DNA from 2 places in the Brevundimonas sp. KH_025 genome. Region 2 is predicted to be linked to the other one. Evidence: predicted binding sites of a transcription regulator. Region 2 holds the regulator's gene; the other holds the start of a gene.
The links. Region 2 encodes HrcA, which represses chaperone genes, less so after heat shock. Its sites were predicted from a motif close to GTTAGCANTCNNNNNNNNNGANTGCTAAC; they were not measured.
Positions count from the first base shown of each region.

Region 1: a site for HrcA is predicted at 2,564-2,592, ahead of groES (co-chaperone GroES). Genes of this name have one in related genera too.

Region 1 covers NZ_CM174501.1:2,973,397-2,979,216, forward strand. Annotated here, with positions in the region: gene AC3IS2_RS14705 (LysR substrate-binding domain-containing protein) at 1-441, shown strand, start outside; gene groL (chaperonin GroEL) at 504-2,147, opposite strand; gene groES (co-chaperone GroES) at 2,207-2,494, opposite strand; gene AC3IS2_RS14720 (DUF2141 domain-containing protein) at 2,758-3,204, shown strand; gene AC3IS2_RS14725 (hypothetical protein) at 3,363-3,836, shown strand; gene AC3IS2_RS14730 (hypothetical protein) at 3,898-4,293, opposite strand; gene AC3IS2_RS14735 (DUF4260 domain-containing protein) at 4,359-4,739, opposite strand; gene pgi (glucose-6-phosphate isomerase) at 4,736-5,820, opposite strand, start outside.
Region 2 covers NZ_CM174501.1:2,793,689-2,799,508, forward strand. Annotated here, with positions in the region: gene AC3IS2_RS13800 (dienelactone hydrolase family protein) at 1-476, shown strand, start outside; gene grpE (nucleotide exchange factor GrpE) at 568-1,212, opposite strand; gene hrcA (heat-inducible transcriptional repressor HrcA) at 1,209-2,297, opposite strand; gene rph (ribonuclease PH) at 2,348-3,064, shown strand; gene AC3IS2_RS13820 (hypothetical protein) at 3,133-3,582, shown strand; gene pnp (polyribonucleotide nucleotidyltransferase) at 3,888-5,820, opposite strand, start outside.

The DNA.
Region 1 (5,820 bases), 180 kb from region 2:
GTCTGCACCCCGGCCATGCGCGACCAACTGGATCTGAAGACCCCCGCCGATCTGAAGCGCGCCCATCTGGTCGGAGACAAGGGCGAGTGGGCCGCCTGGTTCGCCGCCGCCGGGGTGGCCCCCGCCGACGCGGCCCCGCCCCCGCGCCTGACCGCCGACAATCAGGCCATGGAGGTGGCGGCCGCCCTCGGCGATCAGGGCGTGGCCCTGGGCTCGCCCATCCTCTACGCCCGCGAGTTGAAGCGCGGCCTGCTGGTCCGCCCCTTTTCTCAGACCGTCGCCTTGGCCGAGGGCTACTGGATCTGCTACCCGCCCGCCCGCCGCCTGACCCCCAAGATCGCCCGCTTCCGCGACTGGCTGCTGGACACGGCGCGGTCGGACCCGGCGGTGGTCGAGGGCGCGAGGTTGGCGGGACGCGAGGTGGGGGAAGCGGGGGCCTAAAGAAAAAGGGCGGGACCTTTCGATCCCGCCCTTCCTTGGTTCTAGCGTTGGTTGGCTTGGACTTAGAAGTCCATGCCGCCCATGCCGCCCATTCCGCCCATGTCGGGGGCGCCGGCGCCGCCCTTCTTGGGGGCGTCGGCGATGGCGGCTTCCGTCGTGATCATGATGCCGGCGACCGAGGCGGCCGACTTCAGAGCCGAACGGACGACCTTGGCCGGGTCGATCACGCCCATCTGGACGAGGTCGCCGTATTCTTCGGTCTGGGCGTTGAAGCCGAACGAAGCGTCTTTCGACTCCATGACCTTGCCGACCACGATCGAGCCTTCGACGCCCGAGTTTTCCGAGATCTGACGGATCGGAGCCTGCAGGGCGCGACGGACGATGGCGATGCCGGCGTTCTGATCGGCGTTGGCGCCCTTCAGGTCGACCAGCTTCTTGGAGGCTTGCAGCAGGGCCACGCCGCCGCCCGGGACGATGCCTTCATCGGCAGCGGCGCGGGTTGCGTTCAGGGCGTCGTCGACGCGGTCCTTCTTTTCCTTCACTTCGACTTCGGTCGAACCGCCGACGCGCAGGACGGCGACGCCGCCGGCCAGCTTGGCCAGACGCTCTTGCAGCTTTTCCTTGTCGTAGTCCGAGGTGGTGTCCTCGATCTGACGCTTGATCTGCGAGACGCGGGCTTCGATGCCCTCTTTCTCACCGGCGCCTTCGACGATGGTGGTGTCGTCCTTGGTGATCTGGACCTTCTTGGCCTTGCCGAGCATGTCGAGCGTGACCGTTTCCAGCTTGATGCCGAGGTCTTCCGAGATGACCTGGCCGCCCGTCAGGATGGCGATGTCTTCCAGCATGGCCTTGCGGCGGTCGCCGAAGCCCGGAGCCTTGACGGCGGCGACGCGCAGGCCGCCGCGCAGCTTGTTGACCACCAGGGTGGCCAGGGCTTCGCCTTCGATGTCCTCGGCGATGATCAGCAGGGGGCGGCCCGACTGAACCACGGCTTCCAGCACCGGCAGCATGGGCTGCAGCGAGGTCAGCTTCTTCTCGTGGAGCAGGATGAGGGGCTCTTCGAGGGCGACCTCCATCTTGTCGGCGTTGGTGATGAAGTAGGGCGACAGGTAGCCGCGGTCGAACTGCATGCCTTCGACGATGTCGACGGTGGTTTCGGCCGTCTTGGCTTCCTCGACCGTGATGACGCCTTCGTTGCCGACCTTGGCCATGGCCAGGGCGATCAGCTCGCCGATTTCAGCGTCGCCGTTGGCCGAGATGGTGCCGACCTGGGCGATTTCCGAGTTGTTCGAGACCGGCTTGGAGATGGTCTTCACTTCGTCCAGGGCCACGGCGACGGCCTGGTCGATGCCGCGCTTCAGGTCCATCGGGTTCATGCCGGCGGCGACGGCCTTCAGGCCCTCTTGCACGATGGCTTGAGCCAGGACGGTGGCGGTGGTGGTGCCGTCGCCCGCGTTGTCGTTCGCCTTGGAGGCGACTTCGCGGATCATCTGGGCGCCCATGTTCTCGAAGGCGTCTTCCAGCTCGATCTCTTTGGCGACCGAGACGCCGTCCTTGGTCGAGCGCGGGGCGCCGAACGACTTCTGGATCACGACGTTGCGGCCCTTCGGACCCAGGGTCACCTTGACGGCGTCAGCCAGGACGTTGACGCCCTTCAGCATCTTGTCGCGGGCGTCGGTGTTGAATTTTACGATCTTAGCAGCCATGAGCCTGCTCCTATCTGAATGTTTTTATTGAAAGAATTCTACGACAAATGGGGAGGCGATTAAGCCAGCACGCCCAGGATGTCGGATTCCTTCATGATGATCAGGTCGTCGCCTTCGATCTTCACTTCCGTGCCCGACCACTTGCCGAACAGGATGCGGTCGCCAACAGCGACGTCCAGGGCGACGAACTCGCCGTCTTCGTCACGGACGCCCTTGCCGACGGCGATCACTTCGCCTTCTTGCGGCTTTTCCTTGGCCGTGTCGGGGATGATGATCCCGCCCTTGGTCTTGGATTCTTCTTCAACGCGCTTGACCAGCACGCGGTCGCCGAGCGGACGAAACGCCATCGGACTTCTCCCTTAAACCCCCGAAGCGGGGCGTTTTGAAATGGTGGGCGGCGCCCCCGCGACCGCCGCTTTGGCAGCCGGTCGGCGAGAGTGCTAACGCTTGGGGCAAGTAGGAGGGCCGGTCCAAGGCGTCAAGGCGACGGCTGCGAAAGAGGGGCGGATTCTGGCCTATTGACTCCAAGAGCTTTAAATTACAAAGTTCATTGTCTTTGTGAAACCCGAGGGGCCGCTCCGGCTCCGGTCACGAGGGGAGGAGAGAGAAGATGCAAGCGGTTCAAAAGGCGGCCCTGGCCGCCGCCCTGTCGTCCTTCGTGCTGATGGGGGCCGGTTCGGCCCTCGCCGGCGATGTCGTCATCACCGTGACCGGCGTTCAGGCGCGCGGCGGCGACCTGCTGGTCGGGCTGCAGACGTCCGCCCAGTTCCTGAAGCATGAGGGCGACCACGGCGAGATCATCAAGGCGCCCACGGCCGGGCGCCAGGTCGTCATCCTGAAGAACGTGGCGCCGGGGGACTATTCCATCTCGGTCCTGCACGACATGAACGGCGACCAGCAGATGGCCCTGTCGAACGGCATGCCCGCCGAGGGCTGGGCCATGTTCCGCGGCGAGACCCTGAGGGCCGCCCCGACCTTCGATCAGGTCAAGTTCACCGTGCCCGCGAGCGGGGGCGCCGACGTGAGCGTGGCCATGCAGTATCCGTCCGGGGGCTGAGCCGGACGGGCGAAACGGCTCCTGGCGCATGACCGGGAGCCGATTTCGGCGGGGGTGCAAGATGACTGGAAAATGAACAAACCCCCTTGGGGTCGTTCAGCGGGGGCCTCCTAAAAAGGGGACAACGGATCAACCGGCTTTCGAAAGGAGCCCCCGCCATGAAGACCATTTCCAAGATCGGCGTCGGCGCGATGGCTCTGACGATGCTGGCGGCCACACCCGCCGCCGCCCAGAACTATCGCGACCGTGACCGCGACAACACCGGCCGCGACGCCGTGATCGGCGCCGTCGTCGGCGGCGTCGCCGGCGCCCTCATCGGCCAGGGCGACGGACGCTATATCGCCGGCGGTGCCTTGGCCGGCGCCGGCCTGGCCGCCGTGTCTTCCGACAGCGACCGCGACAACTGCAACTATTACCGCGGCGGCCGCTGCTACCGGAACCAGGGCCACTGGGAGCGCGAGCACGGCGTCAACAGCCGCGACGGCTACTACAACGACCGCTACGAAGGCCGTGACAACGGGCGCTATTACCGCGACGGCCGCTACTGGCGGAACCACGGCGAGTGGCGCAGCCACCAGAACCGCCGCGACCATCGCCACGACCGCGACTATCGCTACGACCGCCGCTGGTAGGCTCCAGCGCCGCGGCGAATGAAGGCCCGGCCGCAACGCCGGGCCTTTTTCGTGGCCGGCGTCAGCGGACGCCGACGGTCAATGTGTAGTTGGCGTGCTCGTCGCGGCGAGCGGCGTTGCGCATCAAATAGACCCGCACGACGTAGTCGCCGCTGGACGGCAGAACGCCGCGCCAGTCGACGACATTGGCCGCCCCGTCCAGGGCCGTGCCGTCGCCGCGGCTGGGCAGGACGTTGAAATAGGCTGAGGCGTTGGTGGTCTGCATCCGCACGGTCATGGTCTGGCCCCGACGCGCGCCGACGACGTAATCGACCGAGTCATAGCCGTGCAGATTGCCGTGCAGCGTGGCCGAAGAGGCGCCGCGCGCGAACTGGACCCTTTCAGTGCGGCTGTGGTCCTGGGCGGCGGCCGGCAGGGCTGTGGCGATCAGGGCGGCGAGGAGAAGGGGCTTGAGCATGGGAGCTTTCCAGGTTGAGGCCGTGGAACGGTGAAGCTGGCCTCGAGGTTCCGCCGCGCTGGTTCTTAGGCAGCGGCTCTTTGCGCTTTTCCGATCAGGCCCAGATGGGTGACGCCAAAGGCGTCCGGCGACTTCAGCCCGTAGCCGAGGGCGCGGTCGAAGCCGATGTGGGCCAGCCAGATCAGGGCAAGGGCGGTCACGAAGCCGCCGCCGGTCAGCAGGCCCGTCGCCGCCAGCAGCAGCGGCCCGATCAGGCTGTGGGCGAGGTTGTAGGCCCAGGCGCCGAGGCGCGGCCCGGCCAGATAGCCGAAAAAGGACAGGTCGGGCGCCAGGAAGAGGGCGGCGAACAGCAGCCACCCCTGGCCGAACCGGGCGTAGCCCAGGACGGAGACGGCCAGCAGGGCCAGGCCCTCCAGCCTCTGCCAGATCGGGGCGACGACGGTCACTTCAGCAGCCGGGTCAGCAGGGCCGCCGTCGAGGGGTCGAGGTCGGGCGAGGGCGCGCCTGCCGCGACGTCCCTGAGCACGGCCTTGGCCAGCACCTTGCCCAGTTCGACGCCCCACTGGTCGAAGCTGTTGATGTCCCAGATCACGCCCTCGACGAAGGTCTTGTGCTCATAGAGGGCGATCAGGGCGCCCAGCGCCTGCGGCGTCAGCCGGTCCATGAGGATGGCGGTCGAGGGCCGATTGCCGGGGAAGGTCTTGTGCGGGGCCAGGCGGTCGGCCTCGGCCTCCGACGCGCCCGAGGCGATCAGTTCGGCGTGAGCCTGGGCCTCGGTCTTGCCCTGCATCAGGGCCTGGCCCTGGGCCAGGGCGTTGGCCCACAGCGGGCTTTCCGAGGTCTCGCAGCGCCCATCCTTCTCAAGAGTTCTGGCGACGATGATGAACTCAGCCGGGACCACCTGCGGCCCCTGATGGATCTGCTGGAAGAAGGCGTGCTGGCCGTTGGTGCCGGGCTCGCCGAAGACGACGGGGCAGGTCTGGCGGCCGACGGGGGAGCCGTCGCGGCGCACGCGCTTGCCGTTCGATTCCATCTCCAGCTGCTGCAGGAAGGCCGGCAGGCGGCGCAGGGCGTGGGCGTAAGGCGCGACGGTGCGCGACGGGCGATGCAGACCGTCGACATTATAGATCTGGGCCAGGGCCAGCAGCACCGGGGCGTTGGCCTCCAGCGGCGCTTCGAGGAAATGCCGGTCCAGGTCGGCGGCGCCGTCGAGGAAGCCCTGGAACACGTCCCAGCCCAGGCCGATGATGCAGCTGAGGCTGACCGCTGACCACAGGGAATAGCGGCCGCCGACCCAGTCCCGGAAGGCGAAGGTGCGCCCGCAGCCGAAGGCGGCGGCCTTCTCGGGGGCGGCGGTGACGCCGATGAAATGCTTGTCCATGCCCTCGGCCGGCAGGGACGCGGCCAGCCAGGCCCGCGCGGCCTCGGCGTTGGTCAGGGTCTCCTGCGTCGTGAAGGTCTTGGAGACGACGATGACCAGGGTGGTTTCCGGCTCCAGCCCGATCAGGGTCTCGGCCATGTCGCGCG
Region 2 (5,820 bases):
AACAGGTCATGGGCGACGTCGCCGCGACCCTGGAATGGATCGGGCTGCAGACCTGGGCCAAGGCCGACAAGGTCGGCATCACCGGCTTCTGCTGGGGCGGCAAGGTGGTGTGGCAGGCCTGCGCCCGCTTCCCGGCCCTGGACGCCGGGGTCGCCTGGTACGGCCGGCTGGCCCCGGCCGCCACAGCGACCGAGGCGCAAGCGACCGCTGGTCGCCCCTGGCCCGTCGATCTGGCCGCCGATCTCAAGGCCCCGGTCCTGGGTCTCTATGGCGGTCAGGACGGCGGCATCCCCGTGGCCAGCGTCGAGACCATGCGCGCGGCGCTGGACCGGGCCGGGGCCGCGGGCAGCGAGATCGTGGTCTATCCGAACGCCCCCCACGCCTTCCACGCCGACTATCGCCCCAGCTACCGCGAGGCGGACGCCAAGGACGGGTGGCAAAGGTTGCTGGGCTTCTTTGACCAGAAGCTGAAATAGCCCCCTTCCCTCTCGAGGGGGAGGGCTCAGCCCCAATGAAAACGGCCCGGAGCGTCTGCCCCGGGCCGTCGTCATTCAAGCGGTCGGAACCTCACGCCTTGGCGTCGAAATTCCCGCCGGTCGTGTTGGCTTCCGAATAGGCGCCGCCCGAGGCCGGGCCGGAACCCTTGGCCGCGACCGCCACCATGGCGGCGCGCACGGTGCGGCCGAACAGGGCGTAGCCGGGTTGCAGGGTCTGGATCACCGTGCCGCCCGGCACGCTGTCCGAGGGCTGTTCCATCACCGCCTGATGCAGGTGCGGGTCGAAGGCCTCGCCCGGCTCGGGCGCGACGCGGGTCAGGCCGTTGGCGTCGAAGGCCGACAGCAGGGACTTCTGCGTCAGCTCCAGACCCGTGACCATGGCGGCGGCGGCGCTGTCGGCCTCGGCGCCTTCCAGCACCTTGGGCGCCGACAGCAGGCCGCGCTCCAGGGTGTCGGCCACGCCCAGCAGATCCTTGGCGAAGCGCTGGATGGCGTAGGCGCGGGCGTCGTTGGCCTGGGTCTCGGCGCGGCGCTTGGTGTTCTCGGCGTCGGCCACGGCGCGCAGAGCGCGGTCCTTCCACTGGTCGCGCTCGGCGATCAGGGCGTCGACCACGGCCATGTCGCCGTCGTCCGCGCCTTCGGCTGCGGCGTCGATGGCGGACTCTCCCATGTCCTGCTCGAGTTGGTCCCGGGTCGCGTCGTTGATGTCGTTCACGTCTCTTGTCCGTCCAGAATCCGGCCCAGCACCCGGGCGGTATAGTCCACCAACGGTATGACACGGGCATAGTTCAGTCTTGCGGGGCCGATGACGCCGATGGCGCCCAGCATCCGCTGCCGACCCGTCATATAGGGCGCCGCGATCACGGCGGAACCCGAAAGCGAAAACAACCGTGTTTCGGCGCCGATGAAGATGCGCACGCCCTGGGCCGCGCCGACCCCGTCGAGCAGGCCGATCAGCTGTTCCTTCTGCTCCAGATCGTCGAACAGGACGCGGACCCGCTCCAGATCCTCGAGGGCTTCCGCGTCCTGCAACAGATTGGCGCGGCCGCGCACGATCAGGGCCCGGTCGCGTTCCCCCCCGCCGGACCAGGCGGCCAGGCCGTCCTCGACCAGACGCGCGGCGGCGGCGTCCAACTCGCGCCGGGCGGCGTCCAGTTCGGCGCTCATCTCGGTGCGCGCCTCGGCCAGAGGGCGGCCTTTCAGCCGGGCATTCAGGAAATTGGAGGCCTCGGACAGCGTCGAGGGCGTCACCCCCGCCGACAGGGGCATCAGCCGGTTCTCGACCGTGCCGTCGTCGCCGACCAGCACCGCCAGGGCCTGATCGTGGCCGAGCGCCACGAACTCGACGTGCTTGACGCCGGCGTCGCGCACCGGGCTGGCGACGATGCCCGCCCCGCCAGCCAGACCGGACAGCAGGTTTGTCGCTGCGTCCAGGGCCTCCTCGAAGTTGCGGCCCTTCCCGGCCAGCCGTGCGTCGATCTCGCGCCGCTCGTCCTGACCGATGTCGCCGACCTCCAGCAGGCCGTCGACGAACAGGCGCAAGCCCGCATGGGTCGGCACCCGCCCGGCCGAAGTATGCGGCGAGGCCAGCAGGCCCGCCAGCGTCAGGTCCTGCATCGTATTGCGGATCGAGGCCGGCGACAGGGCCAGCCCGCCGCGCGAGATGGTGCGCGACCCGACCGGCTCGCCCGTTTCCAGATAGGTCTCGACGATGCGGCGGAAGATGTCGCGCGCACGGGCGTCCAGCGTCCCCAGGCCTGCGGGGGCGCTTCCGAACGGCGACGGATGGGGGGCATACAGGCTCACGCTTTCAGGATAAGCACGCGCTGCCCTGGTTCCAAGGAAATCCCATGCGCCCGTCTGAACGCACCCCCGAACAACTCCGCGCCGTCACGCTGGAGACCGGCGTCAACCGCTACGCCGAGGGCTCGTGCCTGGTCTCGTTCGGCCACACCAAGGTGCTTTGCACCGCCTCGGTCGAGGAAAAGGTGCCGGGCTGGATGCGCAACACCGGCCAGGGCTGGGTCACGGCCGAATACGGCATGCTGCCCCGCGCCACCCACACGCGCGGCCGTCGCGAAGCCGCCGCCGGCAAGCAGTCGGGCCGCACCCAGGAAATCCAGCGCCTGATCGGCCGCTCCTTGCGCGCCGTGGTGGACCTCAAGGCCCTGGGCGAGCGCCAGGTGCTGATCGACTGCGACGTCATCCAGGCCGACGGCGGCACCCGCACCGCCTCGATCACCGGCGCCTGGGTCGCCATGTCTTCGGCCCTCAACTATCTGACCGACGAAGGCGTGCTGAAGACCAACCCGATCATCGACCAGGTCGCCGCCGTGTCGTGCGGCATCTTCAACGACCTGCCGGTTCTGGACCTCGACTATGAGGAAGACTCCACCGCCGAGGCCGATTCCAACTTCGTCCTGACCGGCGCCGGCGGCATCGTCGAGATCCAGGCCACGGGCGAGAAGCGCGGCTTCTCGCGTCCCGAGTTCGACCGCCTGTTCGAACTGGCCGGGATCGGCTGCGCCGACCTGTTCGCCCTGCAACGCGCCGCCCTGGGCCGCTGATTTTCCAGGACTAGGCCGCGAGGGCCGATCAAGGCATGGTGGGGTCTTCCGCGAACGGAGATCCGCCCATGCTGACCGTCATGCGCCCCGCCCTCGCCGCCTCTCTTCTGGCCCTGTCGGCCGCCCTTCTGGCCGGTTGCGGCCAGCCGCAGTCGACGCCCGTCAAGGCGCCGGCCTTGGGCGTCGATACGAAGCTGTCGCAGGAACCGATCGACGCCGTGCCGTTCCAGGAGGCGCCGCCTGCCGCCCCCGTCGCGCCGCCCAGGCCCAAGACTGAGCCGGCGCCTGAGCCCGTCGTCGACAAGCCCGCAGAGCCCGCGGGCGAGCCCGGCTCCTGCCTGGCCGAAATCGGCGAGGCTCGGTCGAAGCGCCTGGTCGAACGCTGCATCGCCGTCAGCCCGGCGTCCCGTCCGCCGTGCCACAACGCCAACCCCTGCGACATGATTCAGGGCGAGATCGACCGCTCCTGCGCCATGTACGGCCCGGATGAGCAGAAGCCGAAGGAATGTGGGGCGTAAGGCGCCGCCGCCTCACCCTCCCCGTTCGGGGAGGGTGGTCGCGCTAGCGACCGGGTGGGGAGGGCTTGGCGAAACGGAACGCCACGCCCGATTTACATAGAGCTTGGCCGAGATGAGACGTTGCGGCTGATCTGCGACGCCGCCCCCACCCGACTTCGGCCTGACGGCCTCAGCCTCCCTCCCCGAACGGGGAGGGAGAAGCCGCGCTCAAGCAGCGCGCGACCGCGTCGCGTGCGATAGCGCCCTAACAAAGAAAAAAGGCCCCGCTGTTTCCAGCGGGGCCTTCTTCATTTCAGCCGTAAGGCTTAGTCGCGACGGCGACGGCCACGATCGCCACCGCGATCGCCGCCTTCACGCTTCGGACGGCCGCCGGTGTCTTCCGACAGGGCGGGTTCACCGCGTTCAGCGCGCTCGGCGTTGATCTTGTCGGTGATGTCTTCGCCCGTGGCCTGGTCGACGACCTTCATCGACAGCTTGGTCTTGCCGCGATCGTCGAAGCCCAGGAACTTGACCTTGACCTCTTGGCCTTCCGACAGGACGTCGGCCGGGTTGGCGACGCGTTCCAGAGCGATCTGGGACACGTGGACCAGACCGTCCTTGGCGCCGAAGAAGTTCACGAAGGCGCCGAAGTCGACGACTTTGACCACCTTGCCGGTGTAGATCGCGCCCATTTCCGGCTCAGCGGCGATGGAGTTGATCCAGTTCTTGGCGGCGTCGATCTTCTCCTGGTCGTTGGCGGCGACCTTGATGGTGCCGTCATCGCCGATGTCGATCTTGGCGCCGGTCTTCTCGACGATCTCGCGGATCACCTTGCCGCCCGAACCGATCACTTCACGGATCTTGTCGACCGGGATCTTGATGGTTTCGATCTTGGGAGCATGCTCGCCCAGTTCGGCGCGCGGCGCGTCCATGGCCTTCGACATTTCGTCGAGGATGTGCAGGCGGCCGGCCGAAGCCTGCGTCAGAGCCTGCTCCATGATCTCCTTGGTGATGCCGGCGACCTTGATGTCCATCTGAAGGCTGGTGATGCCTTCCGAGGTGCCAGCGACCTTGAAGTCCATGTCGCCCAGGTGGTCTTCGTCGCCCAGGATGTCGGACAGGATGGCGAACTCGCCCGACGGCTCCAGGATCAGACCCATGGCGATGCCCGAGACCGGACGGACCAGCGGCACGCCGGCGTCCATCAGGGCCAGCGACGAACCGCAGACCGTGGCCATCGAGGACGAGCCGTTGGACTCGGTGATCTCGGAGACCAGACGGATGGTGTAGGGGAAGTCTTCCTTGGTCGGCAGCATCGGACGGATCGCGCGCCAGGCCAGCTTGCCGTGACCGATTTCGCGGCGGCCGGGCGAACCCATGCGGCCGGCTTCACCCACCGAATAGGGGGGGAAGTTGTAGTGCAGCAGGAAGGACTCCTTGTAGGTGCCCGACAGGCTGTCGATGTACTGCTCGTCCTCGCCGGTGCCGAGGGTGGCGACGACCAGGGCCTGGGTTTCGCCGCGCGTGAACAGCGACGAACCGTGGGTGCGCGGCAGGACGCCGACTTCCGAGACGATGGCGCGGACCTTGTCGAGGGCGCGGCCGTCGACGCGGTGAGCGTTCTCGATGATGTCGCGACGCAGGACGTCGGCTTCGCATTCCTTGAAGGCGGCCGAGAACTTGGACGAGTCGACGCCCTCGGGGTTCTCGTCGGTCTTCACCAGGGCCGCGGCGGCGGTCTTCTTGGCCGCGTCGACGCCCGAGCGGCGCTCATACTTGCCCGGGTGGGCGTAGGCGGCCTTGATGTCTTCGCCGACCAGCTTCTTGATCGAGGCGACGACGTCCGAGTGATCTTCGGCCTGGAAGTCGAACGGCTCCTTGGCGGCGTGTTCGGCCAGTTCGATGATGGCGTCGATGACCGGCTGCATGCCCGCGTGTGCGAACATCAGGGCCTCGAGCATCTTCTCTTCCGACAGCTCCTTGGCTTCGGATTCGACCATCATCAGGGCGTCTTGCGTACCGGCGACGACCAGGTCGAGCGCGGAGTCAGCGATGGTGTCGATGGCGGGGTTCAGGACCAGCTCGCCGTCGATCAGGCCGACGCGGGCGGCGCCGATCGGGCCCATGAAAGGCACGCCCGAGATGGTCAGGGCGGCCGAGGCGGCGACCATGCCGACGATGTCCGGGTCATTCTCCATGTCGTGCTGCAGCACGGTGATGACGACCTGGGTCTCGTTCTTGAAGCCCTTGACGAACAGG